2 regions of the Microbacterium sp. K41 genome follow, and region 2 is predicted to be linked to the other one. Evidence: predicted binding sites of a transcription regulator. Region 2 holds the regulator's gene; the other holds the start of a gene.
What was found. Region 2 encodes HspR, which represses chaperone genes until heat shock. Its sites were predicted from a motif close to AAGTTGAGTCNNNNNGACTCAACTT; they were not measured.
Positions count from the first base shown of each region.

Region 1: DW309_RS11025 (ATP-dependent Clp protease ATP-binding subunit) is a predicted target of HspR. The motif match lies at 2,725-2,749, and genes of this name have one in related genera.

Region 1 is NZ_SSDO01000357.1:790-9,709, forward strand. It holds gene DW309_RS11010 (GlxA family transcriptional regulator) at 1-538, shown strand, start outside; gene DW309_RS11015 (NRDE family protein) at 657-1,355, opposite strand; gene coaBC (bifunctional phosphopantothenoylcysteine decarboxylase/phosphopantothenate--cysteine ligase CoaBC) at 1,492-2,691, shown strand; gene DW309_RS11025 (ATP-dependent Clp protease ATP-binding subunit) at 2,812-5,028, shown strand; gene DW309_RS11030 (APC family permease) at 5,086-6,597, opposite strand; gene DW309_RS11035 (nitroreductase family protein) at 6,722-7,309, opposite strand; gene DW309_RS11040 (glycosyltransferase) at 7,416-8,903, opposite strand.
Region 2 is NZ_SSDO01000173.1:4,366-24,680, forward strand. It holds gene DW309_RS04695 (helix-turn-helix domain-containing protein) at 182-1,099, opposite strand; gene DW309_RS04700 (DUF3817 domain-containing protein) at 1,206-1,667, shown strand; gene DW309_RS04705 (YybH family protein) at 1,782-2,162, shown strand; gene DW309_RS04710 (RNA polymerase sigma factor) at 2,258-2,770, opposite strand; gene DW309_RS04715 (HAD family hydrolase) at 2,844-3,437, opposite strand; gene dnaK (molecular chaperone DnaK) at 3,617-5,482, shown strand; gene DW309_RS04725 (nucleotide exchange factor GrpE) at 5,485-6,141, shown strand; gene DW309_RS04730 (DnaJ C-terminal domain-containing protein) at 6,149-7,132, shown strand; gene DW309_RS04735 (heat shock protein transcriptional repressor HspR) at 7,167-7,580, shown strand; gene DW309_RS04740 (DoxX family protein) at 7,692-8,132, shown strand; gene DW309_RS04745 (ATP-binding protein) at 8,137-8,565, opposite strand; gene DW309_RS04750 (STAS domain-containing protein) at 8,555-8,887, opposite strand; gene DW309_RS04755 (glycosyltransferase family 2 protein) at 8,871-10,835, opposite strand; gene DW309_RS04760 (PP2C family protein-serine/threonine phosphatase) at 10,832-11,989, opposite strand; gene DW309_RS04765 (carbohydrate ABC transporter permease) at 12,283-13,203, shown strand; gene DW309_RS04770 (carbohydrate ABC transporter permease) at 13,203-14,156, shown strand; gene DW309_RS04775 (extracellular solute-binding protein) at 14,186-15,550, shown strand; gene DW309_RS04780 (helix-turn-helix domain-containing protein) at 15,654-15,965, shown strand; gene DW309_RS04785 (hypothetical protein) at 16,505-17,023, opposite strand; gene DW309_RS04790 (glycoside hydrolase family 183 protein) at 17,360-18,511, shown strand; gene DW309_RS04795 (ABC transporter substrate-binding protein) at 18,667-19,989, shown strand; gene DW309_RS04800 (carbohydrate ABC transporter permease) at 19,991-20,315, shown strand, end outside.

The sequences.
Region 1 (8,920 bases), on a different contig from region 2:
CGTGCTGTTCGTGCAGGACGACCGCATCATCACCAGCGCCGGGACCGCCGCGGGCATCGACGCGTGCCTGCACCTGCTGCGCCAGGAGCTCGGGGCCGAGATCACCAACCGCATCGCCCGCCGCATGGTCGTGCCGCCGCAGCGCGACGGCGGTCAGGCGCAGTTCATCGACCGCCCCATCCCGGTGGCGCCGTCGGACTCCCTCGCCGCGGTCGCCGACTGGGCCGTGGAGAACCTGCGCGAGGAGCTCAGCGTCGACCACCTCGCCGGCCGGGCGCTCATGTCGCCCCGCACGTTCGCGCGGCGCTTCAAGGCCGAGTACGGTGCGACACCCGCCGCGTGGCTCGCCCGGCAGCGCATCATCCACGCGCAGCGTCTGCTGGAGCGCACCGACCTGCCGCTCGAGCACATCGCCGGCGAGTGCGGCTTCGGCTCGGCGGCCGTGCTGCGGCAGAACTTCGCCAGGGTGCTCGGCGTGACGCCCACGGCCTATCGGGCGCGGTTCTCCTGCGCGGACGACGCGGTGCCCGCGGCCTGAGTCGCGGCATGCCGGGTCGGTGCCGGGCGGTGCGGGGTGGATAACGGGCCGGGGGAGGCGCGGGAAGGCGCGGTTTCGATCCGGAAGGCCAGGGCGCCGCGGGTCAGGGTGCCGCGGGTCAGGCGGTCCAGTGCGCGGGGGACGGGAGGGTGACGTCGCGCACCTCGACCCCCGCGGGGGTGACCGCGGCCACGGCGTACAACAGCGACTGCGTCGGATACCCGTGCGGACGGTTGTCGCGGATGATCGCGCGGTCGTCCTCGGGTGACAGCTCCGCGGAGGCCCCGAGCAGCGCCGTCCACTCCGCGACCCAGTCGGCGCTCGCCGCGGCGGGCCCGAGGGCGCGGAACTCCGGCAGCCACGCGGTGATGCGCGGCGTCTGCTCGTCGTCGAGGTCGTCGTGCGCGATCATGTGGGTTCCGGGCGTCACCGGGGTCTCGCGCAACGTCGCGCCGTCCCACGACACCACCCGCGCGCCGTCGGGCCCGACCTCGAGCAGGTTGAACCCGTGCATGCGGGGGAGGCGCTGCGGCGAACGACCCGACACCGATTCGAGCGGCAGCGATCCGCGCGATGCCGCGGGGCCGGGGAGGTCGTTCACGTCGGCACGGTTGAGCAGCACCGCCAGACGGCGCTCCTGCGGGTTCACCGCGAGCCAGGCCCCGCCCGCCCGGCGGTCGCGGATGCCGATCACCCCCGGATACTGCTCCGGCCACCACGGGCCGAGCGCGTCCCACTCGCGGTGAGGATCCTCGTCTCGCACGGCCAGGAGCCGTGCCGAACCGGCAGTCTCGACATCGATCACGACCGTACACACCCTCCCGAGTCTAGGTCGCCCGCGCGCGCCGGGGCCCTCCCGGCGCGGCGTCGAGGACGTGCGCGGGACCGGGCGTGCCCGGCCCCTCTGCGATCCTGCAGGCCCGGGCGGGGGTGGGCTGGGGCAGAATCGAGACGTGAACATCGTGGTGGGGGTCACGGGCGGCATCGCCGCCTACAAGACGGTGCACCTGGTGCGCCTGCTGACGAAGGCGGGTCACGACGTGACAGTGGTGCCCACGGCGGACGCCCTGCGTTTCGTGGGGCTGCCGACGTGGGAGGCGATCAGCAGGCACCCGGTCACCACGAGCGTGCACGACGATGTGGCGAAGGTGCGCCACGTCGCGCTCGGGCAGGCCGCGGAGCTCGTGGTGGTGGCGCCCGCGACCGCCAACACGCTCGCGAAGATGGCCGCCGGGCTGGCCGACGACCTCCTGGGCACCACCCTGCTCGCGACCGAGGCGCCGGTGCTGGTGGCCCCGGCGATGCACGCGGAGATGTGGCGGCACCCCGCCACGCAGGCGAACATGGGAACGCTCCGTGAGCGCGGCGTGCACGTGGTCGGTCCGGCCGACGGCGAGCTGGCGGGTGGCGACAGCGGTCCGGGGCGGATGGCGGAGCCGGAGGAGGTGTTCGCGGTGGCGCAGACCCTCCTCACGCCCGGCGACCTCGCCGGCGTCCGGGTGGTGGTGTCGGCGGGTGGCACGCGCGAGCCGATCGATCCGGTGCGCTTCCTCGGCAACCGTTCCAGCGGGCGGCAGGGGGTCGCCCTGGCCGCCGAAGCCGCCGCCCGCGGAGCCGAGGTGACCCTGGTGGCGGCGAACGTGTCGGGCGACGTGTGCGAGGCCGCGCGGCATCCGGGCATCCGGGTGGTCACGGTCGGCACGGCCGCGGAGCTGTCCGCCGCGATGGCCGAGGCGGCCGCGGACGCCCAGGTCGTGGTCATGGCGGCGGCGGTGGCCGACTACCGCCCGGTCGAGGTGTCGGCGCGCAAGCTCACGAAGGACACCGGGGGCGTGCCGCCGATCGAGCTCGTGGAGAACGAGGACATCGTCGCCGGGCTCGCGGCCGCTCGGCGCGCGGGGCAGCTCGTGATCGCGTTCGCCGCGGAGACGCCGGAGGACGAGGCCGAGATGCTCGACCGAGCCCGCGCGAAGCAGCAGCGCAAGGGGGTCGACCTGCTGGTGGTGAACGAGGTCGGCTGGGACCGCGGCTTCGAGCGCGCGGAGAACACCGTGCACATCCTCGGTCCTGGCGGTACCGCCGCCGGCACCGCGTCGGGGTCGAAGCGCGAGGTCGCCGCCGCGGTCTGGGATGCCATCGTCCGGGAGAGGTGACGACGGGCTGGAGGCGCGACCCCCGGAATGGTAAACTTGAGTCAACACGGCTCAACTTTTATCCCGTCCCCGGACTTCGGCGGCGGGGCCGACCAGAAGGAGTACCTCCAGGAGGAGCGCATGACCACCCCGCAGACCGGATCCCCGAACCAGGAACAGCAGTCCGCCCTCGAGCAGTTCGGCATCAACCTGACCGACCGCGCCCGCGAGGGCAAGCTCGACCCCGTCATCGGACGGGACAGCGAGATCCGACGCGTCAGCCAGGTCCTCACGCGTCGCACCAAGAACAACCCGGTGCTGATCGGCGAGCCCGGCGTCGGCAAGACGGCCGTCGTCGAAGGGCTCGCGCAGCGCATCGTCGCGGGCGACGTGGCCGAGTCGCTGAAGGACAAGGAGCTCGTCACCCTCGACATCTCCGCCCTCGTGGCCGGTGCCATGTACCGCGGGCAGTTCGAGGAGCGGCTGAAGCAGGTGCTCAAGGAGATCACCGAATCGGACGGGCGCGTCATCACCTTCATCGACGAGCTGCACGTGCTCATGGGCGCGGGCGGCGGGGAGGGCTCCGTCGCGGCCTCCAACATGCTCAAGCCGATGCTGGCCCGCGGCGAGCTGCGGCTCATCGGCGCGACCACGCTCAACGAGTACCGCGAGTTCATCGAGAAGGACGCGGCCCTGGAGCGCCGGTTCCAGCAGGTGTACGTGGGAGAGCCCTCGGTCGAGGACACGATCGCGATCCTCCGCGGCCTCAAGGGTCGCTACGAGGCGCACCACGGGGTGACGATCTCGGACAGCGCCCTCGTGGCGGCCGCCGCCCTGTCCAACCGGTACCTGCCCGCTCGGCAGCTCCCGGACAAGGCCATCGACCTGATCGACGAGTCGATGTCGCGGCTCAAGATGGAGATCGACTCCTCCCCGGTCGAGATCGACCAGCTCAAGCGTCAGGTCGACCGGCTCAAGCTGGAGGAGCTGGCCCTCAAGCGTGAGAAGGATGCCGCCTCGAAGGAGCGCCTCGGCGCGCTGCGCGAGCACCTGGTCGAGCTGGAGAAGGAGCTCGCCGGCCTCGAGGCCCGCTGGGCGCGCGAGCGTCAGGGGCTCAACCGCGTCGGCGAGCTGAAGAAGCAGCTCGACGACGCCGTCACCCAGCGCGACCTCGCGATGCGCAACGCCGACTACACGAAGGCGTCCAAGCTCGAGTACGAGACCATCAAGCGGCTGGAGCGCGAGATCGCCGAAGCGGAGCAGGCGGAGGCGACCACCTCGACCGAGCCGCGCATGGTGAACGAGCAGGTGACCGAGGAGGACATCGCCGCGGTGATCGCCGCCTGGACGGGCATCCCCGTCGGGCGTCTGCTCCAGGGCGAGAGCGAGAAGCTGCTGCACCTGGAGAACGAGCTCGGCAAGCGGCTGATCGGCCAGAAGGACGCCGTGAAGGCCGTGTCCGACGCGGTGCGCCGCTCCCGTGCGGGCATCAGCGACCCCGGCCGTCCGACCGGATCGTTCCTGTTCCTCGGGCCGACCGGTGTCGGAAAGACCGAGCTGGCCAAGGCGCTCGCCGCGTTCCTCTTCGACGACGAGCACGCCATGGTGCGCATCGACATGTCGGAGTACGGCGAGAAGCACTCGGTCTCCCGGCTCGTCGGCGCCCCTCCCGGGTACGTCGGCTACGAGCAGGGCGGTCAGCTCACCGAGGCCGTGCGGCGGCGCCCGTACAGCGTGGTGCTGCTCGACGAGGTGGAGAAGGCGCACCCCGAGGTGTTCGACGTGCTGCTGCAGGTGCTCGACGACGGCCGCCTCACCGACGGTCAGGGTCGCACGGTCGACTTCTCGAACGTGATCCTGATCCTCACCTCGAACCTCGGCTCGCCGATCCTCATCGACCCCGTGCTCTCGCCCGACGAGAAGCGCGAACAGGTGATGGCGCTGGTGCGGCAGGCGTTCCGCCCGGAGTTCCTCAACCGGCTCGACGACATCGTGATGTTCAGCGCGCTGAGCGAGGACGACCTCGCGCAGATCGTGGAGCTGTCGGTCGACCAGCTGCACGACCGGCTCAAGGACCGCCGGCTCACGCTCGCCGTCACCCCGGACGCGCGGGCGTGGCTCGCCGAACGCGGCTACGACCCGATGTTCGGTGCGCGGCCGCTGCGCCGGCTCATCCAGACCGAGGTGCAGAACAAGCTGGCCACGGCGCTGCTCTCCGGTGGCGTGCGCGACGGCGACACCGTCCGCGTGGACGTGGCGGCCGACGGCTCGGGACTCGTGCTCACGTCGACGACCCCCGAGCCCGAGCCCGCGGAGGATGACGACGACGTGATCGAGGCCGAGCTGCTCGACGACTGAGACTCCGTCACCACACGAGAGCCCCGTCCCGGAAACCCGGGGCGGGGCTCTTCGCCGTCAGTCCGACGGCCGGCTGCGGAGGCCGCCGAGGGCGTCGCGCTCCAGCTCCCGGCCGATCAGCGAGTGCCGGCGGGAGTAGGCGAAGTAGATCACCAGGCCCAGCGCGAGCCAGATCGCGAACCGCACCCAGGTCTCGGTGCTGAGGTTCAGCATCAGCCAGAAGCAGGCGATCGCGGAGATCCACGGGAGCCAGGGCGACAGCGGCACCGTGAACGGCCGCTCCAGGTCGGGGCGGCTCTTGCGCAGGATCGGCACCCCGATGCTCACGAGCACGAACGCCGAGAGGGTGCCGATGTTGATCATGTCGCCCAGCACCTGCACGTCGGTGAATCCGGCGATGATCGCGATCACCACCCCGACGATCAGCTGGATGCGGATGGGGGTGCCGCGCTTGGCGTCGGTCACGCTGAGCGAGCGGGGCAGCAGGCCGTCACGGCTCATCGCGAAGACCACGCGCGCCAGACCCATGAGCAGCACCATGACCACCGTGGTGAGCCCCACGAGGCTGCCGATCGCGATCACCTGCGCCGCCCACGTCGCCCCGACCAGCTCGAACGCACTGGACAGCGACGGCTCGTCGAGCTTGGCCAGCTCGGTGTACGACACCATCCCGGTGATGACGATTGCGACCAGCACGTAGAGCACGGTCACGATCACGAGCCCGAGGATGATGCCACGCGGCACGGTGCGCTTGGGGTCCTTCGTCTCCTCGGCGCTGGTGGCGACGACGTCGAACCCGATGAACGCGAAGAACACCAGGGCCGCGCCGCTGAGGATCCCGAACACGCCGTAGATCGACGGGTCGGCGCCGGTCATGAAGGAGAACAGCGACTGCGTCCAGGCGCTCTCCGAGGCGACGCCCTGCTGCGCCGGCGGCACGAACGGGGTGTAGTTGGCGCCGTTGATGAAGAACAGCCCCACGACGATGACGAACAGCACGATCGCGACCTTGATGACCGTGAACACGCTGTTGACGCGGCTGGACAGCCGCGTGCCGAGCGCGAGCAGCACGGTGAAGATCGCCACGATCACGACGGGACCCCAGTCGAAGCTGAGCGGGCCGAGCTGCAGCGTCATCGGGATCTGCAGGTCGAACAGCGACACGGCGTCGCCCAGGTAGACGCCCCAGTACTTGGCGATCACCGCGGAGGCCATCAGCATCTCGAGGATGAGATCCCAGCCGATGATCCAGGCCAGGAACTCGCCCAGCGTCGAGTACGTGAACGTGTATGCGGACCCGGCCACCGGGATGGAGGAGGCGAACTCCGCGTAGCAGAGGATCGCGAGACCGCAGACGGCCGCCGCGATGATGAACGAGATGATGACGGCCGGGCCCGCGTGTCGCGCGGAAGCCTCGGCGCCGACGGAGAAGATGCCGGCGCCGACCGCGACCGCGACACCCATGACGGCGAGATCCCACACGCCGAGGGATCGCTTCAGCGATCTCTGCTCGTCGTGGGTCTCGGCGATCGACTGCTCGACGGACTTGACCCTGCGCTGGAATGCCATGCCGACGATTGTAGGTGCGGGGGGTCGTGCCGCACCCCTCACAAAAGGCCGCCCCGATACGGCGAGGCCCGGCCCCGTGCGGGGACCGGGCCTCGCCGCGGCGGAGCGCCGGCGTGCGCGCGACTCAGGCGCTGAGGAGCACGGTCTCCGCGATCGGGCGACGCACGCGCGGGGCGACCTCGCGCTCCTGCAGCGGCTCGGGCAGCGCGGCGATGTCGCCCAGCTCGCCGAGCGCGATGACGGTGGTGGGGGTGAAGCGCGGCTCCAGGTCGGCGAACTCGCGCACGACCTCCGGGTCGAAGCCGCTCATCTGGTGCACGACGAGGCCGTCATGGTGCGCCTGCACGGAGAGGTGGGCCACGGCCTGGCCGAGGTCGTACAGGGCGTGGGTGAGCGGCGTGCCGTCGGCGGTCTCGGTCTCGGCGATCGCGACGATCAGCGCCGCGGCGTTGCCGGCCCACGCCTGGTTGAAGCCCATCAGCGCGTCGACGATCTGCGCGTGGAGTGCGGTGCCGCGCCGGGCGACCAGGAAGCGCCAGGGCTGGGTGTTGTTGGCGGAGGGGCTCCAGCGGGCGGCCTCCAGGGCGGTGGCGAGCTTGTCCTCGTCGATCGCGTTCTGCGCGTCGTAGGCGCGGGGGCTCCAGCGGCCGGCGAGGACGTCGAGGACGGGGTGCTCGGTCGGGGCGGTGCGGTCGATGACGGGAGTGCTCACGGAAGTGCCTTTCGGACGGTGGGATGGATCGGACGCCGTCGTCCGGGCTACTCCCCACCCAACTCATACATGCGCATGCATATTCCCGCGCGTCAGCGGCGGATGCTCAGCGGCCGAGCGCCCACCGGGCCCGGCGCCGCACCACGCCCGCGAGTCGCCGCGCCCGCACGCCCATCGGCTGCTCTCGTGCGGCCGTCAGCAGCTTCGCGTCGTACGCGGCCCGGAGTTCGCGCGCCCACCGTCGGGTGATCGCCCGGTCGGAGAACTCGGCCGCCCTGGCCCGCGCCTTCCTCCGCATGCCCTCGACCCGCCCGGATGGCATCGCGGCGAGCTCCGCGATCCGCCGGGCGAGCCCGTCCACGTCGCCCTCGGGGAGCAGGAAGCCGTTCACCCCGTCGCGGATCATGTCGGCCGGGCCGTAGCGGATGTCGTAGGCGAGCGGGATGCACCCGGCCGCCATGCTCTCCACGAGCACGAGGGGCAGCCCCTCCGACGTCGAGGTGAGCAGGCTGAACCCGGCGGTCGCGAACTCCTCCCGTGCGTGCGGGTCGAAGCCGCGCAACCGGATCCACTCCTCGGCGCCGAGATCGCGGATGCGCGCGGCCAGCTTCGGCTCGTCCGGGCCCTCGCCGATGACGTCGGCCTCGATCCGGGCGTCCGCGGTGTGGGCCGTCGCGAGCGCCTCGATCGCGTGGCCCAGGCGCTTGCGCTTGTCCAGCGACGCGACCACCACGCCGCGGGTGGCCGGACGGGGTGCGGAGACCGCGGGCGGCAGCGTCACCTCGTTCGGGATCGTGCGCACGCGGGCCTGCACGCCCAGGGCGGCCAGGTCTTCCACGAGGTCGCTGCGCTGCCGCTCGGTCAGCACCACGATCTCGTCGAAGTCTCCCGCGCGCCGCAGGACGCCCTCCCGGGAGGCGCGGAGCGTCCGCGGGCGTCCGGCCACCCGGTGCGAGGCGTGCACGATGTGCAGGGTCGTCACGTGGTCACGGCGGTATCCCGCGACCGGTCGCGCGGCGGTCTTCGAGTCGACCAGCAGGAAGCTCGCGCGCCCCGCCGTCAGGCGGTCGAACCACCAGCGGTACAGCCCCCAGGTGGTGCGCCAGGAGCGCAGCGGGGTCCCGTCGACGCCGTAGACGACCACGCGCCGCTCCGCCCCCTCGCGCTCGGTCGCCAGGAGGGAGCCGTCGCGGCGGAACCGGTCGACCGACAGGTGTCCGTCCCCGTCTCGGCGTGCGCGGCTGAGCACCACGCCGTCGTGCTCGCGCACGGTGTCGTCGTCTTCCGGGGCCAGCAGCGGCGGCAGCGTCGGGATGACGCCCCGGGGTGCGGGAGGGGTGGCACGCAGCTCGTCCCACAGGTTGCGGATGCGCAGCCCATCGATCAGCTCGCCCTTCGCCCGCAGCCGCTCCGACAGCTCGGGGTAGTCGGGGCCGTCGTCGAGCGTCAGCAGGTCGACGTCGACGCCCCCGATCCGGCGGAACGAGCGGGACCGCCGCAGCATCGCGCTCGTCATCCCCCCGTACTGCTCCGTGATGCCCCAGGTGAGGGCGAAGTACCGGGCGGCCGGGAGGCGGGGAGGGAAGAGCGACATCTTGCCGAGGATAGCCC
Region 2 (20,315 bases):
GGCCACAGGGCGGCGCCGCCTCCCGCGCGGTTCACAACTCCGCAGTTTCCCGGCGATGTGTCGCCTGCCCGTAGCCCGAGCAGTCGCATCGCCGCGGATCTGCGGAGTTGTGAATGGCCGGCCATCGAGATCGGGCTCGGACACGATCCCTCACCGGGAGGTCGGCGGCGGGGGTCGAGGCTCAGACCAGGGCGGGAGTGCGGGCGGCCGAGCGCCAGGACGACGGGGTCATACCCGTGCGGCGGCGGAACGCGCGGCTGAAGCCCTCGTCGGACGCGTAGCCGAGCTCGCGCGACACGTCCGACACGGAGCGCCCGGCGTCGAGCAGGCGCTTGGCCGCGTCGATGCGCACCTCCGTGACGTAGTCGGCGGGGGAGCGGCCGACCGCGACGCGGAACCGCTCGGCGAAGGTGGAGCGCGACATGGCGCCGATGGCCGCGAGGCGCTCGACCGTCCAGTCGCGTCCTGGCTCCTGGTGGATGGCGTCGACCACGCGGTCGAGGAACGGGTCGTTCGACAGCGAGGGCCAGCCCGCGGGTGCGCAGCCGTTGGCGGCCCAGGCGCGGATGACCGACATCAGCACGGTCTTCGCCATCATGCGGCAGATCACGGGGTCGCCCTGCCGGGCGGGGGAGGCCGCGGGGTCGACGAGGCCCATGTTCTCGGCGAGCGCGGCGGCCGCGGGCTCGAGCGCGTCGAATCCGGTGACGGTGAGGAACGGCGGCAGGAGGGCGGGCAGCGGTGAGGTCGCGTCGGCGAACTCGAGGTCGACCACCATGAGCGTGGTGTCACGGTCGGCCTCCAGCACGAACGCGGTGCGGCCGAGGGTGAGGAACGCGTCACCGGCGACCAGGTGGTCGCGGCGCTCGCGGGGCTCGAGGGTGAGGCGGCGGGAGTCGGGGTCGACGCCGAGGCGGCAGCCATCGCCGAGGGGCGGATGCCCCTGCACGCTGCCGGACGCGAGGTAGACGAGCGTCGTGGGCCCGGCCGGGATCGGGAGCAGCCCTCCGGCGGCGAGCGGGATGCGCCGCGCCACGCCGACCCGCAGCTCCACGGCGTCGAGCACGTGCGAGAGCGCGTCCGGGTCCACTGTCACCATGCCTTCGGAAACGCCCCTCCCTCGTCCGGTATTCCGGTGGGAGCCGCGATTCGGCGCCCGAGGACGGCGCGGATACTCTGGAGGGGTACCCCACCCGAGGAGTCCCGTGTTCCGCACCCCTGGCCGTCTGTACCGTGTCCTGGCGATCGCGGAGGCGATCACCTGGACGATCCTGATCGCCGCGATCATCGCCAGGGCGGTCGGCGCCCCCGGGGTCGTGGTCACGGTCGGCGGCGGCATCCACGGCTTCGTGTTCCTCGCCTATGCCGCCACCGCCGTGCTGGTGGCGCTCAACCAGCGCTGGCACCCGGGCGTTGGCGTACTGGCGGTGGCGAGCGCCGTGATCCCCTACGCCACCATCCCGATGGAGATCTGGCTGCACCGCTCCGGTCGGCTGCGCGGCGACTGGCGGCTCGACCCCACCGACGACCCCCGCGACCGCCGCTGGTATGACCGGCTGATGCGCTGGTTCCTCCGCCGCCCGTGGGTGCTCGCGGTGCTGCTGGTCGTGGGCATCGTCGCGCTCTACGTGATCCTGCTGCTGATCGGTCCTCCCGGCGGCAAGTGAGCCGGATCCGGGCCTCTCCGGATCCGATGTCACGTTTCCCGGCGGGGAGCGTCCTTCTCTGCGGAGCCACCCCGGTTCCCGGCGCCTCGGGCGTCGCACAGAGAGGAAACCATCATGACCGAACCCATCACCTCGCTCGACCGGCTGCACATCGCCTTCATGGAGCGGTTCAACGCCGGCGACATCGAGGGACTGCTCGCGCTCAACGCTCCCGGTGTGGTGCTCGTGCCCGCTCCGGGTCAGCCGGTGTCCGAGCCGGCGGAGGTGCGCGCGGGCCTGGAGCAGTTCGTCGGCCTCGGCGGTCCGATCACCATGACCGTCCGGAACGTGTTCGTGAACGGCACGGTCGGGCTCGTCGTGGCCGACTGGACGCTCGACGGCACCGCTCCCGACGGCTCTCCGGTGTCGCTCGCGGGCGCCACGGCCGATGTCGCGGTGTACGACGAGACCCACGGCTGGCGCATCGCGATCGACAACCCGTTCGGCACCGTCTGACCGGCTGCGTGCGGGGCGCCCGTGCGGCGCCCCGCACCGGCGATCCCCCTCCCGTCTCTCGGAGAGGGGAGGGTCGGCCGAGCGGGTCGCCCGAGTCAGGCGGAGAGCAGGTGCCGGGCACGCGTGAGGCGCTGGCGTACCGCAAGCACCGTGATGCCGAGGCGTTCCGCGATCTCGGCGGCGCTCAGCTCGTGCTCCACGCGCAGCAGCAGCGGTTCGCGCAGGCTGCGGGGGAGGCGGGCGATGGCCGCTCGCACCTCGCACAGCTGCTCCTTCGCGGCGACCTCGTCCTCCACGCGCTGCGGCGCTTCGATCGCGACCGTGTCGATGTCGTCGTGCAGCGGGGTGCGGTGGCAGCGGCGGGCGCTGTCGATCACCACGCTGCGGGCCACGGCGTCGAGCCACGCGCAGAGCGATCCCGGTGCGGCCGAACGCACGCCGGGGACCGACTGCCACGCGCGCGAGGCGATGTCCTGCGCCACGTCGTCGGCGTCGCCCACCGGGGCGCCCAGTGAGATGCTCCGACGCCGGAGTCGACCGGGGTCGGAGGCCAACAGGGCGGTGAGCCCGGCCCTGGCCTCGGCGGCGTCGACCGCGGGTGCGCGCATGGTTGTCCTTCCGGTCACTGGGGACAACGTGTCGCGTGCTCGCCGTAATCCCGCGGATGCTGACGGGGTGAGGCTACGCGCGGGACACGGGGAGGCCGGCATCGGTGAGCGCAGTGCGGACGGCGGCGACGCTGGTGAAGGCGTGCGTGCTCATGCCGAGGTCCTGCGCACCACGGAGCTTGCTCGGCGAGTCGTCGATGAAGAGGATCTCCTCCGGTGGGACGGAGAGGACCGCCGCCACGTGTCGGAACGCCCGGATGTCGGGCTTGGCGTGCCCGATCTCCGCGGAGTTGAACACCCGGTCGAAGTGCTTCCCGATGCCGCTGTCGCGGAGTTCTGCGGTGATGGTGTCGGTGCCGTTCGTGAGGATGGCGCAGGTCACGCCACGGGACCGCAGCCCGTCCACGAGTGCGAGCATGTCGAGGTCCGCGGCGAACGGCGTGCGACCCCACTCCCGTGCTGCGGGCGCGGAGCCGATCATCTCGCCGACCCGGGTGATCCACTCCTCCCGGGTGAGGCGACCCGTGGTCACCGCATCGATCAGCGGTGCGGCGAAGGCGGTGCGGGCGATCGTGCCGTCCGGGAGGGTGTACCGAGCCTCCAACCCGGGGTCGTGGTCGAAGTGGCGGATGACGCCGTCGAGGTCGAAGAGCACGGCACGGATCATCCGTCCATCCTGCACGGACACTCCGTCGACCCCGGCGATACAAAGTTGAGCCGAGCCATATCAAGTTTGTTTGACACGGTCGGGCGGCCGGAGTACACTTGAGCCATCGCGACTCAGGTTTCCCTGATCGCCGCAGGTTTTCCGAACCACAACAGACTTCCCAACAAAGGAGAGAACACATGGCACGTGCTGTCGGTATCGACCTCGGAACCACCAACTCCGTCGTCAGCGTCCTCGAGGGCGGCGAGCCCAAGGTCATCGCCAATGCCGAAGGCTTCCGCACGACCCCCTCGGTCGTGGCCTTCACCAAGGACGGGGAGGTGCTCGTCGGCGAGACCGCGAAGCGCCAGGCCGTCACCAACGTCGACCGGACCATCGCCTCGGTCAAGCGCCACATGGGCACCGACTGGACCTTCGAGGTCGACGGCAAGAAGTGGACGCCGCAGGAGATCTCCGCGCGCATCCTCCAGAAGCTCAAGCGCGACGCCGAGTCGTACCTGGGCGACACCGTGACCGACGCGGTCATCACCGTCCCCGCGTACTTCAACGACGCCGAGCGCCAGGCCACCAAGGAGGCCGGTGAGATCGCGGGCCTCAACGTGCTCCGCATCATCAACGAGCCGACCGCGGCGGCCCTCGCCTACGGCCTCGACAAGGGTAAGGAAGACGAGCTCATCCTCGTCTTCGACCTCGGTGGCGGAACGTTCGACGTCTCCCTCCTCGAGGTGGGCAAGGACGACGACTTCTCCACGATCCAGGTGCGCGCCACCGCCGGTGACAACCGCCTCGGTGGAGACGACTGGGACCAGCGCCTCGTCGACTACCTGATCAAGCAGTTCAAGGAGACCACGGGCGTCGACGTCTCGGGCGACAAGATCGCGCTGCAGCGCCTCAAGGAGGCCGCGGAGCAGGCCAAGAAGGAGCTCTCCAGCTCCACCTCGACCAGCATCAACCTGCCGTACCTGTCGCTGACCGAGTCCGGCCCGGTGTCGCTGAGCGAGACCATCACCCGCGCGAAGTTCGAGGACCTCACGAAGGACCTGCTCGACCGCACCAAGAAGCCGTTCGAGGACGTGATCCGCGAGGCCGGCATCAAGGTGTCCGACATCGACCACATCGTGCTCGTGGGTGGATCGACCCGCATGCCCGCCGTCGCCGAGCTCGTCAAGCGCGAGACCGGCAAGGAGGCCAACAAGGGCGTGAACCCCGACGAGGTCGTCGCCGTCGGTGCCGCACTGCAGGCCGGTGTGCTGAAGGGCGAGCGCAAGGACGTCCTGCTCATCGACGTGACCCCGCTCTCCCTCGGCATCGAGACCAAGGGCGGCATGATGACCAAGCTCATCGAGCGCAACACGGCCATCCCGACCAAGCGCAGCGAGACCTTCACCACGGCCGACGACAACCAGCCGTCCGTCGCGATCCAGGTCTTCCAGGGCGAGCGCGACTTCACGCGCGATAACAAGCCGCTCGGCACGTTCGAGCTGACCGGCATCGCCCCGGCGCCCCGCGGCATCCCGCAGATCGAGGTCACGTTCGACATCGACGCCAACGGCATCGTGCACGTGTCCGCGAAGGACAAGGGCACCGGCACCGAGAAGTCGATCGTCATCTCCGGCGGCTCGTCGCTGTCGAAGGAAGACATCGAGCGCATGGTGCGCGAGGCCGAGGAGCACGCCGCCGAGGACAAGGCACGCCGTGAGGCCGCCGAGACCCGCAACCAGGCCGAGACCCTGGCGTACTCCATCGAGAAGCTGATCTCCGAGAACGAGGACAAGCTCCCCGACGACGTCAAGACCGAGGTCAAGGGCGATGTCGATGCCCTCAAGACGGCCCTGGCCGGCGACGACGACGAGGCCGTGAAGACCGCGTTCGAGAAGCTCAACCAGTCGCAGTCCAAGCTCGGCGAGGCGATCTACGCCTCCTCGCAGGCGGATGCCGCCGCCGGCGCTTCGGCTGACGGCGAGGCCCCGGCCGGTGACGCCCCCTCCTCCGAGGAAGACGTCATCGACGCCGAGGTCGTCGACGACGAGGACGAGAAGAAGTAACCATGACCGACAAGAACTTCGACGAGAACCAGAATCCTGAGTCCGCCGAAGGTCGCAGCGAGGGGTCGGACGCTCAGGCGTCCGGCCCCGCGCCGCAGAACCCGGACTCCCGCGAGGCGCAGGCCGCCGAAGGGTCGGACGAGACGCCGGTCGACGGCGCCCCCGACGACCTGACGGTGGACGACATCCTGGGCGCGACGCAGACCGGCGAGGCCGCGGCGGAAGACGCCGTGCTCGCCGACCTCGAGTCGACGCTGCTGAACGACCTCAAGCGCCTGCAGGCCGAGTACGCCAACTACCGCCGCCGCACCGAGGAGCAGCGCCAGATCGAGATCGAGCGCGCCAAGGGCGAGGCCGCCAAGGGCCTCATCCCGGTGCTCGACGACCTGGGCCGCGCCGAACAGCACGGCGACCTGGTGGAGGGCACCCCCTTCGCCGTGATCGCCGACAAGGTGCGCGCAGTGGTGGAGCGTCTCGGAGTCGTGGCCTACGGCGACAAGGGCGAGGAATTCGACCCGCAGCGCCACGAGGCCATCTTCCAGCAGCCGACCCCCGGCGTCGAGAAGGCCACGGTGCTCGAGGTCGTCGAGGTGGGGTACCGCCTGGGCGACGTCGAGCTGCGTCCCGCGAAGGTCGTCGTCGCCGTGCCTGCGGAGTAGGTGATCGATGGCCAGCCAGGATTGGTTCGACAAGGACTTCTACAAGACCCTCGGGGTCTCGAAGGACGTCAGCGACGCTGACCTCAAGAAGACGTACCGCAAGCTCGCGCGCAAGTATCACCCCGACTCCAATCAGGGCGATGCGAAGGCCGAGGCCAAGTTCAAGGAGATCAGCGAGGCCTACTCGGTGCTCTCCGACCCCGAGCAGCGCAAGGAGTACGACGAGATCCGCGCCATGGGCTCGGGCGCCCGCTTCACGGCCAGCGGCTCCGGGGCGGGCGGGTTCGAAGACGTCTTCAGCCGGTTCGGACAGCAGGGGCGAGGCCAGAGCGCCGACTTCGAGGACATCTTCGCGATGTTCAACCAGGGGCAGGGCAGCGGCTTCGGCGGCGGCCGGTTCGGTCAGCCGAGCGGCGGGTTCCGCGGCTTCGGCGGACCGCAGCGCGGCGCCGACGTGACCGCCCGCACCACGCTCGACTTCACCACCGCCGTGCAGGGTGAGACCATCACGCTGCAGGGTGAGGACGGCAAGCCGTTCAAGGTGAAGATCCCCGCGGGCGTCGCCGACGGGCAGAAGATCCGGCTGCGCGGCCGGGGTCGTCCGTCGCCGGACGGCGGAGAGAGCGGTGACATCGTGGTGCAGATCACGGTGCGACCGCACCCCGTGTTCACGCGCGACGGCCTCAACCTCCGCGTGGTCGTGCCGGTCACGTTCACCGAGGCCACGCTCGGTGCCACCATCGAGGTGCCGACGCTCGGCGGTGACGTGGTCAAGCTGCGCGTCGCCCCTGGCACTCCGTCCGGGCGCGTGCTGCGCGTCAAGGGCCGCGGTGTCGCGACCTCCAAGGGCACGGGCGACCTGCTCGCCGAGCTCCAGGTCGCGGTGCCGACGCACCTCGACGACGCCGCGCGCGAGGCGCTGGAGAAGTTCCAGCAGCTGGAGCCGCAGGAGAACCCGCGGGCGGAGTTGATGGCGAAGGCCCGCCGATGAGTGCGAACGCCGAGGGACGGGGGTGGAGTGCGTGATGGACGCCGACACCCCCGTCTTCGCGATCGCCGCGGCCGCCGAGCTGTCGGGCCTGCACCCGCAGACCCTCCGCCAGTACGACCGCATCGGGCTCGTGGTGCCCGGCCGCACGCCGGGCGGCTCCCGGCGGTATTCGTCGCGGAACATCGAGCAGCTGCGGGAGGTGGCGCAGCTCTCCTCCGAGGGGATGAGCCTGCCCGCGATCGCCAAGCTCCTCGACCTGGAGGACGAGAACCGGATGCTGCGCGGGCGCGTCGTCGCGCTCGAGGCCGCGCTGCGCGCCGAGCGGGAGAACCGCCCGGGCGTGCGGGTGTTCGCGGCCGGCTCGTCCGGCGTGGTCCCGATGCCCGGTGGACGACGGCTGCGTCGCTCGACCGAGCTGGTGCTGTGGCACCCGCGCGGCTCGGCGTGACCTGCGCCCGACACGTTCAGGGGATGGAAAGCCGCTCTTCCTAGCGTGGAGGCAGGGAACCCCCTGGTCCGCGCCGCGCGCGGGTGTCCTGCCACGACGGAAGAACTCCTCATGACGAACACCACTGCCCACCGCCCCGCCCCCTCGCTGGGACTCCTGATCCTCCGGGTCGTCACCGGTGCGATCTTCGCCGCCCATGGCGCCCAGAAGATCTTCGAGTACACGATCCCCGGAACTATCGGCAGCTTCGCCGGCATGGGTGTGCCGTTCGCGGAGATCGCCGCGCCCGTGGTCGCCTTCGTCGAGCTGATCGGCGGCATCCTGCTGATGCTCGGACTGTTCACCCGCCCGGTCGGCGTGGTGCTCGCGATCGACATGCTGGTCGCGCTCGTGCTCGTGCACCTGCCCGCCGGTCTCTGGGTGGGCGAGGGCGGCTACGAGTTCGTGGCCGTGCTGGGCGCGGCCGCTCTGGCCCTCGCGCTCACCGGTGCCGGGCGCTTCTCGATCGACGGGGCCGTGCTGCGGGGCCGAGCTCCCGCCTGGCTCGCCTGACCGCTCAGCCCTCGCCCCGGTCGACGCCGACCCGCCGCACCAGCACCCACGTGTTTCCGGCGTCGCCCGGCACGTGCCGGAACTCGTCGAGCGCGGCCTGCGACAGCGCCAGGCCGCGCCCGCTCTCGCTGTCCTCGCCCGGCATGGACACGGTGTCCCAGTCGATCGGGGCGGGCGGCGCGGTGTCGCGGATGTAGGCGCGCAGCTCGTCCGCCGAGACACGCACGTCGACGCTGAACACCACGTCGGTGCGCTCGTTGTGCTGCGCGATGTTGGTGGTCACTTCGCTGACGGCCAGCGCGAACAGCACCTGGTCCTCGGCGGGGATCTCCGGGCCGTCGGCCCAGAGCCGGTCGAGCGCGTCGAGCGCGCTGTCGACCAGGGCGAGCCCGGCGGGCCCGTCGACGTGGAACGCCCGGACCTCAGCGGCCATCGAACGCCGATTCCGGCGTCGGGTAGTCGCGCAGCACGCGATCCAGGTTGGTCAGGTGGAGCACCGTGCGCACGGCCTCCGGCACGGCCGCGATCCGCAGGTCGCCCCCGGCCACGCGGGCGCTCTTGAGCCCGCCGACGAGGGCGCCGAGGCCCGAGGAGTCGACGAACTCGGTGCCGCTGAGGTCGATCGCGATGCGCGGCTGCCCCGCGGCGACGAGGTCGCTCACGGCGTTGCGCAGCAGGGGTGCGCCGGACGCGGTGAGGCGCCCTGTGATGGCGACGACGGCGTAGCCGTCCCTGGTGTCAGTGCTGACGTTCATTCGACTCCTTCTCGAGGATGGCCGCGGCGGGACCGCGGTACCGGGCGGCCTGGATGATCACGCTGAGCACGACGAGGTCGTACAGCACCCAGGCGGTGTTGACGAGGGTGCCCGTGCCGTCGGCCGTGCCGAGGAACACCCGCACCACCCCGATCACGAGCGCGACGGCGAGCACGATCATGGCGGTGAGCTGCGGCCAGATCTCGCCCCACGGCACGCCGCGCGGGTCGCGGCCGTCCTTGCGGGTGACGGCGAACGACAGCGGCCGGCCGAGCACGACGTTCGCGAAGGCCGTCCAGCAGGCACGGATCCACACCGGGAACAGGGCGAGCGAATACTGCTGACCGCGCCAGGTCTTCACGCCCTTCGCGACCACGAGGAACAGCGCCTGGTTGATGAGGAAGTACGGCAGGAATCGCGCGAAGAAGTCCACCGACCACGCGGTCACCGGGAGCACTCCGAACACCAGGTAGATCACGGGCGCGGCGAGGTAGACGATCGCCGCGAAGCCCGACAGGTAGCTCCACATCGTGGCGAAGTACATCAGCCGCTGCCCGACCGAGAGGCCGCGCTTGGCGAGCGGGTTGTCGCGCAGCATCACCTGCAACGTGCCCTGTGCCCACCGCAGGCGCTGCGTGAGCATGGTGCGCAGGTCTTCCGGGGCGAGCCCGTGGGCCAGGATCTCGTGGTGGTAGACGCTGCGCCAGCCGAGGGCGTGCAGCTGCATCGCGGTCGCCATGTCTTCCGTGACCGAGATCGTGGCGAGCGGGAGGATCGGCTGCGCCTCGTCACCGCGGTCGAGCCGCAGCGTGTCGAGCAGTCCGCGCACGGCCTCCACCGCGGTGATGGGCGACAGGTCCGACGCCGCCAGGGCGTCGAGCCCGGCCTCGTCGACCACGACGAGCCCGAGCTCGGCATCGTGCTGCATCGGCAGCGCGCCGATCTCGGCCAGGTCGGCGCGGATGCCGTCCAGGTCGTGCGCGACCAGGATGCGGGAGGCGTTGTCGACGGCGTCACCCACGCGTGCCGCCACCTCGGCGACCGACTCCCCGGCGGCGAGGTCTTTCCGGCCGCGCGAGATCGCGATGCGCAGCGCCCCGAGCTCGGTCGCCAGGGCGGGGTCGGTCGCGGCCTCCGCCTCCTTCGCCATCAGGGTCTCGGAGGTCTTGAGCGCCTTCGCGGCCGACTCCGTCACCTCGCGCACGTAGCCGACGATGCCGAGCTGCATGAGCGCCTCACGTCGCAGCACAGCGTTGGAGCCGCAGAAGAACGCGGCGTTCCAGCCGTCCTTGCCCTGCTGGATGGGGCCGTAGAACAGCGGTGCCTGACTGCCGAGCGGGTCGGCCTCGTCGACGTTCACGAACCACTGCGGCGTCTGCACGAGCGCGACCTCGGGGTCGTCGGCGAAGTAGCCGAGCGTGCGGTGCAGGATCAGCGGGTCGGGCACCTGGTCGGCGTCGAGGATGAGCAGGAACTCGCCGTCGGTCTGGAACAGGGCGCTGTTGAGGTTGCCGGCCTTGGCGTGCCGGGGCTTTCCCGTCCAGTCCTCCGAGCGGGTGAGGTAGGCGACACCGGCGGCGCGGGCCTCGGCTTCGAGCTCGGGGCGCGCCCCGTCGTCGAGGATCCACGTCGTGTGCGGGTAGGCGATGCGCTTCGCCGCCCGCGCGGTGGTCATGACGAGCTCGATCGGCTCGTCGTACGTGGTGATGAACACGTCGACCGTGCCCTGCGGCGGCGACACCGGGGCCGGGCGCTCCTTGGCGCGCCACATCGTCAGGCAGAACAGGAACGTGTCGATGAGGCTGTAGGTCTCGGCGATCACGAGCGGCACGGCGATCCACCACGCCGACCAGTTCACCGACTCCAGCCAGCGCCAGGCGACGTAGTTGACGCCGAGCAGCACCGACAGCAGCGCGAGGATGCGGATGGTCGCGAACCGGGCGGTCACGAGTCCCTCCGCACCACCACGACGGTGATGTCGTCGGTGGCGCGCTCGTCCGAGTTCGCCAGCCGCAGCGCCTCCTGCACCGCGCCGTCGGGGCCGAGTGCGGCGAGCACGCGGTCGACGTGTGCGAAGGGGTCGTCCTCGTCGAGCACGTCGAGCAGGCCGTCGCTGCAGCAGATGAAGGTGTCGCCCGCCTCCAGCGTCGTCGTGATCGGCTCCCGCGGGTCGGCGACGCCCATGCCCATGCCCAGCGGCAGGTTGGTGGAGCGCAGCGGGGTCCAGGAGCGGTCGGCGCGGATCACGAACGCGAGACTGTGGCCCGCATCGATCACCTGCAGGTCACCGGTCGAGGGCTGCAGCTCGGCGACCACCGCGGTGACGAACATCGAGGTGTCGGCGAGGTCGTCCTCCAGGAGCCGGTCGACGTCGGCGACGGCCGTGGTGAGCGGACGCTCCGGGGCCGTGCGCAGCGACGCGCGCACCGTGGCCGCCACGAGCGCGGGACCGGTGCCCTTGCCCATCGCGTCGGCCAGGGTCACGCGCAGGGCGTCGCCGTGCCGCGAGAAGTCGAAGTAGTCGCCGGCGAGCATGCCGCGCGGGGCCGCGCCGGCCGCGATCGTGTAGCCCTCGACCTCGGGGAGCACGCGGGGCCGCAACGCCTGCTGCACGACCGCGGCGTGGTCGATGTCGGCGTCCTGCGCGAGCTCGGTCTGCACCCAGAACGCGAGGTCGCGGAGCAGGTCCTGCTGCGAGTCGGTGAGCACGTGCGGCTCGGTGTCGAGCACGCACAGGGTGCCGATGGGCTCTCCGCCCGGGGCGTGCAGCGGGTGCCCGGCGTAGAACCGCAGGTGCGGGTCGCCCGTGACGAACGGGTTCTCGGCGAACAGGTCGGTGGCGCTCGCGTCTTCCACCACCACCGTCCGGTCCTGCGACACGGTGTAGTCGCAGAACGAGTCCTCGCGCGGGGCCTCGTTCCCCCCGAGGCCGATCTGCGCCTTGCGCCATTGCCGGTCCCGGTCGATCAGCGAGACGCTGACCATCGGTACCCCGAACATCTCTTTCGCCAGTCGCGCCACCCGGTCCACTCGCTCGTCCGGTGGTGTGTCAAGGATCCCCAGTTCCTCGAGCGCTGCCTGGCGCCGTCGCTCGTCGAACATCGCCCGCCCCTCCTACGGTCACTTCCGGTCATCCTAGGCGGAATATCGGCGGCGTGGTGCGGCCGTCGAAGGCGCGTCCAGGTGAACCACAGGAAACGGTTCTGCGCAAGCCCCGTGGCGAAACGCTTCGCCGGTCGTACTGTCCGATTCAAGGCTCGGACCGCCGACTGCGTCTCCCCCCATCACGCAGCACGGGCGGCCCCGATCCGGCATCGCGCGTGCCCGGCAGCCGGGCACCACGGTCTCTCCGGCGTGCCCTCGCACGCGGATCATCGCAGGGAAGGAGCGGGTGGATGGCACGGACGCCACGCACACGCGATCGCTACAACCGCCGCGAGGCCCTCGCGGGGTACCTGTTCATCTCGCCCTGGATCATCGGGTTCCTGGTGTTCACGGCCGGTGCGATGATCTACAGCCTCTACATCTCGTTCAGCAGCTACAACCTGGCCACGAACACCGCCCGCCCGATCGGCATCGACAACTACGCCAACCTGTTCGACGACCCGCGGGTGGGGGTCTCGCTCGCGAACACCCTCTTCTACGTGGTGATGGCCGTGCCGCTGGAGATCGTGTTCGCGCTGGTGCTGGCGATGCTGCTCAACCGCGTCGGCCGGGGCGCCGGGTTCTTCCGGGTGCTGTACTACCTGCCGAAGATGACCCCGGCGGTCGCGACGGCGGCGGTGTTCTTCCTGCTGCTCAACGGCAACTCCGGCGCGGTGAACCAGTTCCTCCGGCTGTTCGGCATCGAGGGGCCGCAGTGGCTCGTCGACCCGGCGTGGGTGAAGCCGAGCATCGTGATGATGACGCTGTGGACGGTCGCTGGGACGATGGTGATCTTCCTCGCGGCGCTGAAGAACGTGCCCGTCGAGCTGTACGAGGTGGCGTCGCTCGACGGCGCGGGGCCCGTCCGCAAGTTCTTCTCGATCACCCTGCCGATGATCTCCGGGGCGATGTTCTTCAACGTGATCGTGCTATCGATCGCCGCGTTCCAGATCTTCGACCAGGCGTACCTGCTGTTCTGGCGCGACCAGAGCAACTCCTCGCCGGAGGCGTCGCTGTTCTACGCCATCTACCTGTTCCAGCAGGCGTTCCGGCAGTTCAACTTCGGATTCGCGGCGGCGATGGCGTGGCTGCTGTTCGTGATCATCATGCTGATCACCCTGATCCAGGTGAAGGTCGGCAACCGCTTCGTCTACTACGAGGGAGACCGCTGATGTCGCAGACACTGCGCCCGGAACCCGTCGAGGTCGAGCGGGAGAAGAGCCCCGGCACGTTCACCACCACGGTCCCCACGCGCGGGCGCTGGCGCCGCCGGCTCCACCAGCCGAAGAGCCTCGCCGGCCGGATCGTGCTGAACGTGATCCTCGTGCTGTTCGGTCTGCTGTTCCTCTACCCGTTCGTGTGGCTGATCGCGGCGAGCCTCAAGCCGCGCGGCGAGGTGTTCGACAACGCCCTCATCCCGAAGACGTTCGTGCCGGAGAACTACGTCGAGGTGTGGAACCAGCTGCCGCTGCTGAGCTGGATGGGCAACAGCATCGCCATCGCCCTGCTGGCCGCGGGGACCGTGGCGATCTCCAGCTCGATCGTGGCGTTCGGCTTCGCGTACTTCCGCTTCCCCGGCCGCGGCCTGCTGTTCGGCCTCGTGCTCGCGACCATGATGCTGCCCGGCGCGGTGACCATGATCCCGATCTACCTGATCTGGAAGGAGACCGGGCTACTGGGCACGTGGGTGCCGCTGTGGGGCATGAACCTGTTCGGGTCGGCGTTCTACATCTTCCTGCAACGGCAGTTCTTCCTCGGGCTGCCGCGGGAGCTGTTCGAGGCGGCGCGGCTCGACGGGGCGAGCGCGTGGGGGCTGTTCTGGCGGATCGCGATGCCGCTGTCGATCCCGTCGTTCGTGATCGTGTTCCTGTTCGAGTTCCAGGCCAGCTGGAACAACCTGCAGGCCGCCCTCATCTACCTCAACGCCGGGTCGGTCGACCAGTTCACCGCCCCGCTCGGCATCGCCTACGCCATGACCAAGTACAGCCCCACAGCGGGAGGCCACGGCGACTACCAGTACGTCATGGTCGCGTCGCTGCTGGTGACGCTGCCCATGCTCATCCTCTTCGCCTTCGGGCAGCGCTCCTTCATCGAGGGCGTCGCCACCCAGGGGCGCAAGGGCTGACAACGCACCACCGATCGAAAGGAGCAGTCATGCGCACACGCACGTGGGGAATCACCGCGGTCACCGCCGCATCCGTCCTCGTCCTCGCCGGCTGCGGCGGGGGAGGAGGGGGAGACCAGGCCGCCGACGCCGACTTCGGTGCGGAGCCGAGCGGCACGCTGAAGGCGTGGGGGTTCGAGAACGCCGACGACGTCGGCACCTCGCGCATGGACTATGCGGCAGAGCAGCTGAGCGACGTGAAGGTCGACCTCGACGCGACGGCCTTCGACGCGCAGAAGTTCACCACCCGCATCGCGAGCGGTGACGTGCCCGACGTGGTGCAGATGGACCGCCGCTACGTCACGACCTACGCCGCGCAAGACCTCATCATGCCGCTCGACGAGTGCTTCGCCGCGCAGGACGTGACGCCGCGCGACCACTGGTACCCGTTCGTGGTCGACGACGTGACCTACGAGGATGCGGTGTGGGCCGTGCCGCAGTTCTACCAGCCGCCGGCGATCCTGCTGAACAAGGCCGTGCTCGACGAGGCCGGGGTGACCGCGGAGGAGATCGACACCTCGCAGCCCGACGTGCTGCTCGGCGCGATCGCCAAGATGTACCAGGAGTCGGGCGGCGTGCCGTCGCGGCTCGGCTTCGACCCGGTCGCCACCGGACAGGCGGGGCTGTGGATCCTCGGCATGGGCGGTCAGCTCAACGACGCCGACGGTGCCCCCACCCTGGACGACCCAAGCAACGTCGCGGGCATCGAGATGCTCAAGCAGATCACCGACGCGCAGGGCGGCTTCGCGGCGGTGAAGAGCTTCACCGACTCGTTCGACGCGTTCGGCGACCAGAACCAGTTCGTGGCGCAGCAGGTCGGCTCGCAGGTGAACGCCCAGTGGTACCCCAACGTGCTCAGCCCCTACGCCGACCAGATCCAGTTGGAGGCGGTGCCGTTCCTCAACAGCGACGGGGAGCCGTTCTCGGTCGCGTCCGGCACGGCGTTCGTGATCCCCGTCGGGGCGAAGAACCCCGCGGCAGCGTGCGCGTGGATGGTGAACCTCACCTCGGACGACGCGTGGATGGCGGCGGGCGACGCGCGGGCGATGACCATCGAGGAGGAGGGTGGCATCAACACCGGGCTGTTCACCGGCTCGCCCTCGGCCGACCAGGCCATCCGCGAGAAGTTCGTGACCGAGAGCGGCAACGCGGGCTTCGACCAGGTGATCTCCACGTACTACGACGTCGTGGACTACGGGAAGTCGTTCGGCTCCTCGCCCGCGGGGCAGGAGATCCAGAACGAGCTGAACAACGCCATCACCGCGGCGCTGCTCGGCGACAAGTCTCCCGAGGACGCGTTGAAGGATGCGCAGGACGCCGCGATGCGCGCCTACGAGAACGCCACGGCGGGCTGAACCCCGGAGGGGCGTGGGTGGGGGCGGCTTCGCCCCCTCCCACGGTTGTGTCGAGTGTGTCAAAATGGTCAGATAGAGTTGCGAACTGACCAGGGAGGCCGTCGTGAGCACCTTGATGAAGATCGAGAAGAAGCCAGCAGGGGCGAAGTGGCGCGAAGAACTCCTCACGAAGATCACAGCAGAGCTCGACGCGGGCAGAATCGTCACGATCGACGTGCAGACGCCGGTCATGACCCCGCAGCAGGTCGCCCGCGAACTGGGGCTCTCCCGCACGACCGTGCTGCGCAGGATCGAATCGGGAGAGCTCCGAGCGTCGAAGCGCGGTAACCGCAATGTCATCACGGTCGCAGACTTCGAAAGGTTCCGGGCCGCCTACCTCGGCGATCTCGGCACCGCGCTCGCCGACGACTTCTGAGCGCCGTGGTGGGAGCAAAGAGCCTCGTCTACCTGGACGCCAACGTCCTCACTCCTTCGGTGACTCGGGGTCTGCTGATCATCGGCGCCGTGACATCGGACTTCCGCGTGTGCTGGTCTGCGCTCGGAGAGGCTGAGGCAGAGCGGCACCAGCACGAGCGAGCGGCGAAGATCTCTGATCTTCGAAAGCGCTTCGGCTGGGACGTGCTCGTGATCGGCCACTGCCAAGTGGCCCGCGATAACCAGCGAAGCTTGCCTACCGCAAGTGTCGCTGAGGCGCCCGTCGCAGCTGGAATGGTCACTCGAAGCCCAAGACTCGTGCCCTCGCATTCTCAACCTGAAGGGAATAGTCCGCTTGCACGATGGCGACCAGGAGTGGCTCCAATTGAGATTCAAGATCCCACAGCACGGTAGCGCTGGCATCATCGAGGCCGGGTAGGCCTCTCTCATGGGTCGACGCCAACCAATCGTAAAGAACCAGTGCTTCGCTCGAGCTCAGGTAGAGCTTCAGTTCCCCTTCCGGCATTGCGTACCCTTCACTCAACGGGGAGCCCTGCCGGGTCCCAGCGCCAACGGTGTCGTACGGACGACGCGGGCGGCGGAGTCCCACCGTGGGGACATGCTGCGCACCTCCTGATCCGTATGCGAGCCGAAGTCGGGAATCTCTCCGAGCGCCGCCACGTCGAGCGAGTGGAAGACAGCGCTCCTCCCACGGACCCGAAGATCTGCCCCCGGAGTCAATGCGAGATGAAGTTCCAGTCCCGCGTCGAGTGACCGGGCCGAAGAGCCCACCACTTTCCGCGACGTCCTGTGACGGTCGGTGACACCGGACCACTCCAGCAGACCCACGCCTCTCAGAACGAGAAGCCCCGTGTTCGTTTCGTCGAGCTGTAGAGCGGTCCGCAGATCGCACAGGATGCCCAGAGTGGCGGTGATGGCGTCGAAGTGCACGGCATTCACCTGGGCTTCGACAAACGCATCCTCTTCGGAAATGAAGGGGTCTTCGTCCTTCGTGTCTTCTGGAACGTCGGCGAAAAGCAGCTCACTGAGCGTGATCACGGGGAAGCGATCGGTGCGACGGAGTGTGAGTGCGGTGTCAGATGCTTGGAGAAGGGCGCGACCGCCTGCCCGTGTCTGGTCATCGAATGCGTAGCCCTTCGGGTGAGGACGCCGCCACGTCGTCGTCGGCGGCCAGGTTCGGACTGAGGCAGAGCTCGGATCCAGGATCGGCGAACCTGGACGGGGAGATTATGTCATGCCCCCGCGGCGGCTGGTGGAGCCGCGACGCCGCTGACCGTGCGTGACGCGGCCGACCCCCACGCAGAGGGCCTGGTGTACTGAAATCGATTTCGGTATCGTCGGCCTCCATACCCCTGTCGCTCGCCGAGGAGCCGCATGTCCCGCACCCGTGCCCGTCGCTCGACCACCCTGCTCGCCGCCGCCGCACTGGCTTCGAGCCTCGCCGCGTGCGCCGGGGGAGGGGCGCCCGTGGAGCTCGATCCCGATCCCGACAAGCCGTTCGTGCTGACCGGAATCTCCGGGCTCACCGAGGTCGCGCAGCTGACCGGACCGGCGGGCATCAACGACACCGAGGCGGTCGGTGTCGCCGGCACCGACCTCGGCTCGATGACCACCGTGGGCGACCGCACCTGGTTCTTCTTCGGCGACACGTTCGGCGAGCGCGCACCGGGCACGACCGGCGGTCAGGGCGGGCAGTGGCGCTCCAACGTGGCCGCCTGGACGACCGACGACGACCCGACCGACGGCATCTTCTTCGACGGCTGGGTGGCCGACGGGATCGGGCTCGCGGCCCCGCTGATCGAGGGTGACCACGACCCCAACGACGGCTCCGGCGAGGTCACCAAGATCCCCACTGCGGGCTTCGCGATCGGCGACACGATCTACGTCTCCTACATGTCAGTGAGCTACTGGGGTGACCCCGGCGCGTGGGATGCGAACCGCTCCGCCCTCGTCGTCTCGCGGGATGACGGGCAGACCTGGGCTCCCGTCGAGGGCATCGAGTGGCCAGGTGACTCCGGTTTCGTGCAGTTCGCGACAGCGCCCGTCACGGCCGACGGCGAGGACTGGATCTACCTGTGGGCGATCCCCTCCGGGCGGTTCGGGGAGGTGCGGCTGATGCGGGTGCCGGCCACCGAGGAGGCTGTGGAGGACCAGGGCTCCTACTCGTACTTCGCGGGCCTCGACGACGACGAACCGGTGTGGTCGGACGATCTGGACGACGCGCAGGTCGTGGTCGAGGGCACGATCGGCGAGCTGTCGGTGATGTGGTCGACGTACCTGGAGCGCTGGATCATGACCTACTCCGACGCCGGCAACGCCTACATCCGCGAGGGCATCACCCCGTGGGGCCCCTGGGGCGAGCCGATCGAGCTCGTGCCCGGCGACGACTACCCGGGGCTCTACGGCCCCTACCTCGACCCGCGGTACGTCTCGGACGACGGTCGGCGCATCTACTTCACGCTCTCGCTCTGGGATCCGTACAACGTGTTCTGGTTCGCCGCTGACCTCGACCGCGCCGACGGATGAGCAGCCCGCCGCCGACTATTGCGCATGAAATCGATTTCGCCTAACCTGGCGCATACCCGATCAGAGTGGATCGACGCGAGCTGGTCGGCACCCCCACCCGGCGGCAGCCGGGACACAGCATGACTCGAAGACGAGTGACGTCCTGAGGAGGACCAATGCGCAAGACACGCAGTCGCATGTGGAAGGTCGCAGCATCCGTGGTGGTGGCGGGCATCGCCCTCAGCGGATGCTCCGGGGGCGGCGGCGGGGGCGGAGGCGCCGGAGCCGAAGGGGAGCCCGACAGCGGCGAGCTCAACTTCGTCTACATGGGAGACGCCGACCAGCAGAAGGCGTTCAACGCGCTGTTCGCCGAGTTCAACAAGCAGTACCCCGACATCAAGCTCAAGGCCGTCGGCATCCCCAGCGGCAACTGGGCCACGTTCTCCACCACGGTCGCGACGCGTCTCGCCGGCGGGCAGAAGATCGACATCATCCAGGTCGCCACCGAGGGGCAGCGGCTGTTCGCCTCGAAGGGCATCCTCGCCGACCTCGCGCCCTACATCGAGCAGGACCAAGACGTCGTCGACGACTACTGGGACGACATCAGCCCCAACCTGCAGAAGTTCAACGAGGAGTTCGCGGCGGGCCCCGACGGCGAGACCGTGTTCATCCCCGGCGGGTTCAACACCATGGCCATGTACCTCAACAAAGACGTGTTCGAGAAGGCCGGAGTCGCCATCCCCGAAGACGGCAACTGGACGTGGGACGAGTTCGTCGCGGCCGGGAAGCAGATCAAGGAGAAGACCGGCGCCTACCTCGTCGGCGCGGGCTCCGGCTACTTCGTCGACGTGATGCCGTGGCTCACCACCAACGGCGGCAGCACGTTCAACGCCGACTGGAGCGAGCCCACCTACAACTCCCCGGAGGCGGTCGAGTCGGCCGAGTTCGCCCGCAGCCTCGTCGAGATGGGCCTGGCACCGAAGCCCGGCGGCCAGTTCGACGGCAACACCGCGTTCAAGCAGGGCAAGCTCGCGATCCTCAGCGGCGGACGCTGGCCCGTGCTCGGTGTGCGCGAGCTCGACATGGTCGACAAGACCGTGGTCGTGAACTGGCCCACCAAGACCGGCAACGGCTCGCCGGTCGGCTGGGACGCCTGGAACATCGCCAAGAACAGCGACAACAAGCAGGCCGCGTGGACCTTCATCAAGTTCCTCATGTCGGAGGAGGCCGGCAGCTACTTCGCCGAGATCGGCGGCACCATCGTGCCGGCCCGGGAGTCGGTCGCGAACTCGCCCGCCTTCACCGACAACGCCCCCGAGGGCACCATCCGGCTGAGCGAGGCGATGGACTTCGCCACCCCGATCCCCTCGATCGACCAGGGCGCCGAGGCGCAGAAGGTCATCGAGGAGGCGTGGGGCACGATCATCGCCGGTCAGGGCGAGGCGCAGAAGACCCTCGACGCGGCGCAGGCGGAGCTGGAGCAGCTGGTCGGTGAGTAGCATGGCCGCCGCCCCCACGGTGCGGCGCCCGGGAGCAGAGCTCCTGCGGCGTCGCACCGCGACCGCGGGCTGGATGTTCGTCAGTCCCGCGCTGCTGCTGTTCCTCGTCTTCGTCGCCGGGCCGTTCGTGTTCGCGATCGCCCTGGCGTTCCTGAAGTGGGACATGCTGACCACCCCGGAGTTCGTCGGCGCCGACAACTTCGTGCGCCTGTTCTCCGACCCGATCCTGCCGCAGGTGCTGCTGAACACGTTCGTGTTCGCGTTCGCCTCGATCGTCACCCACCTGGTGTTCGGGCTGCTGCTCGCCCTCGCGGTCAACCGGGTCG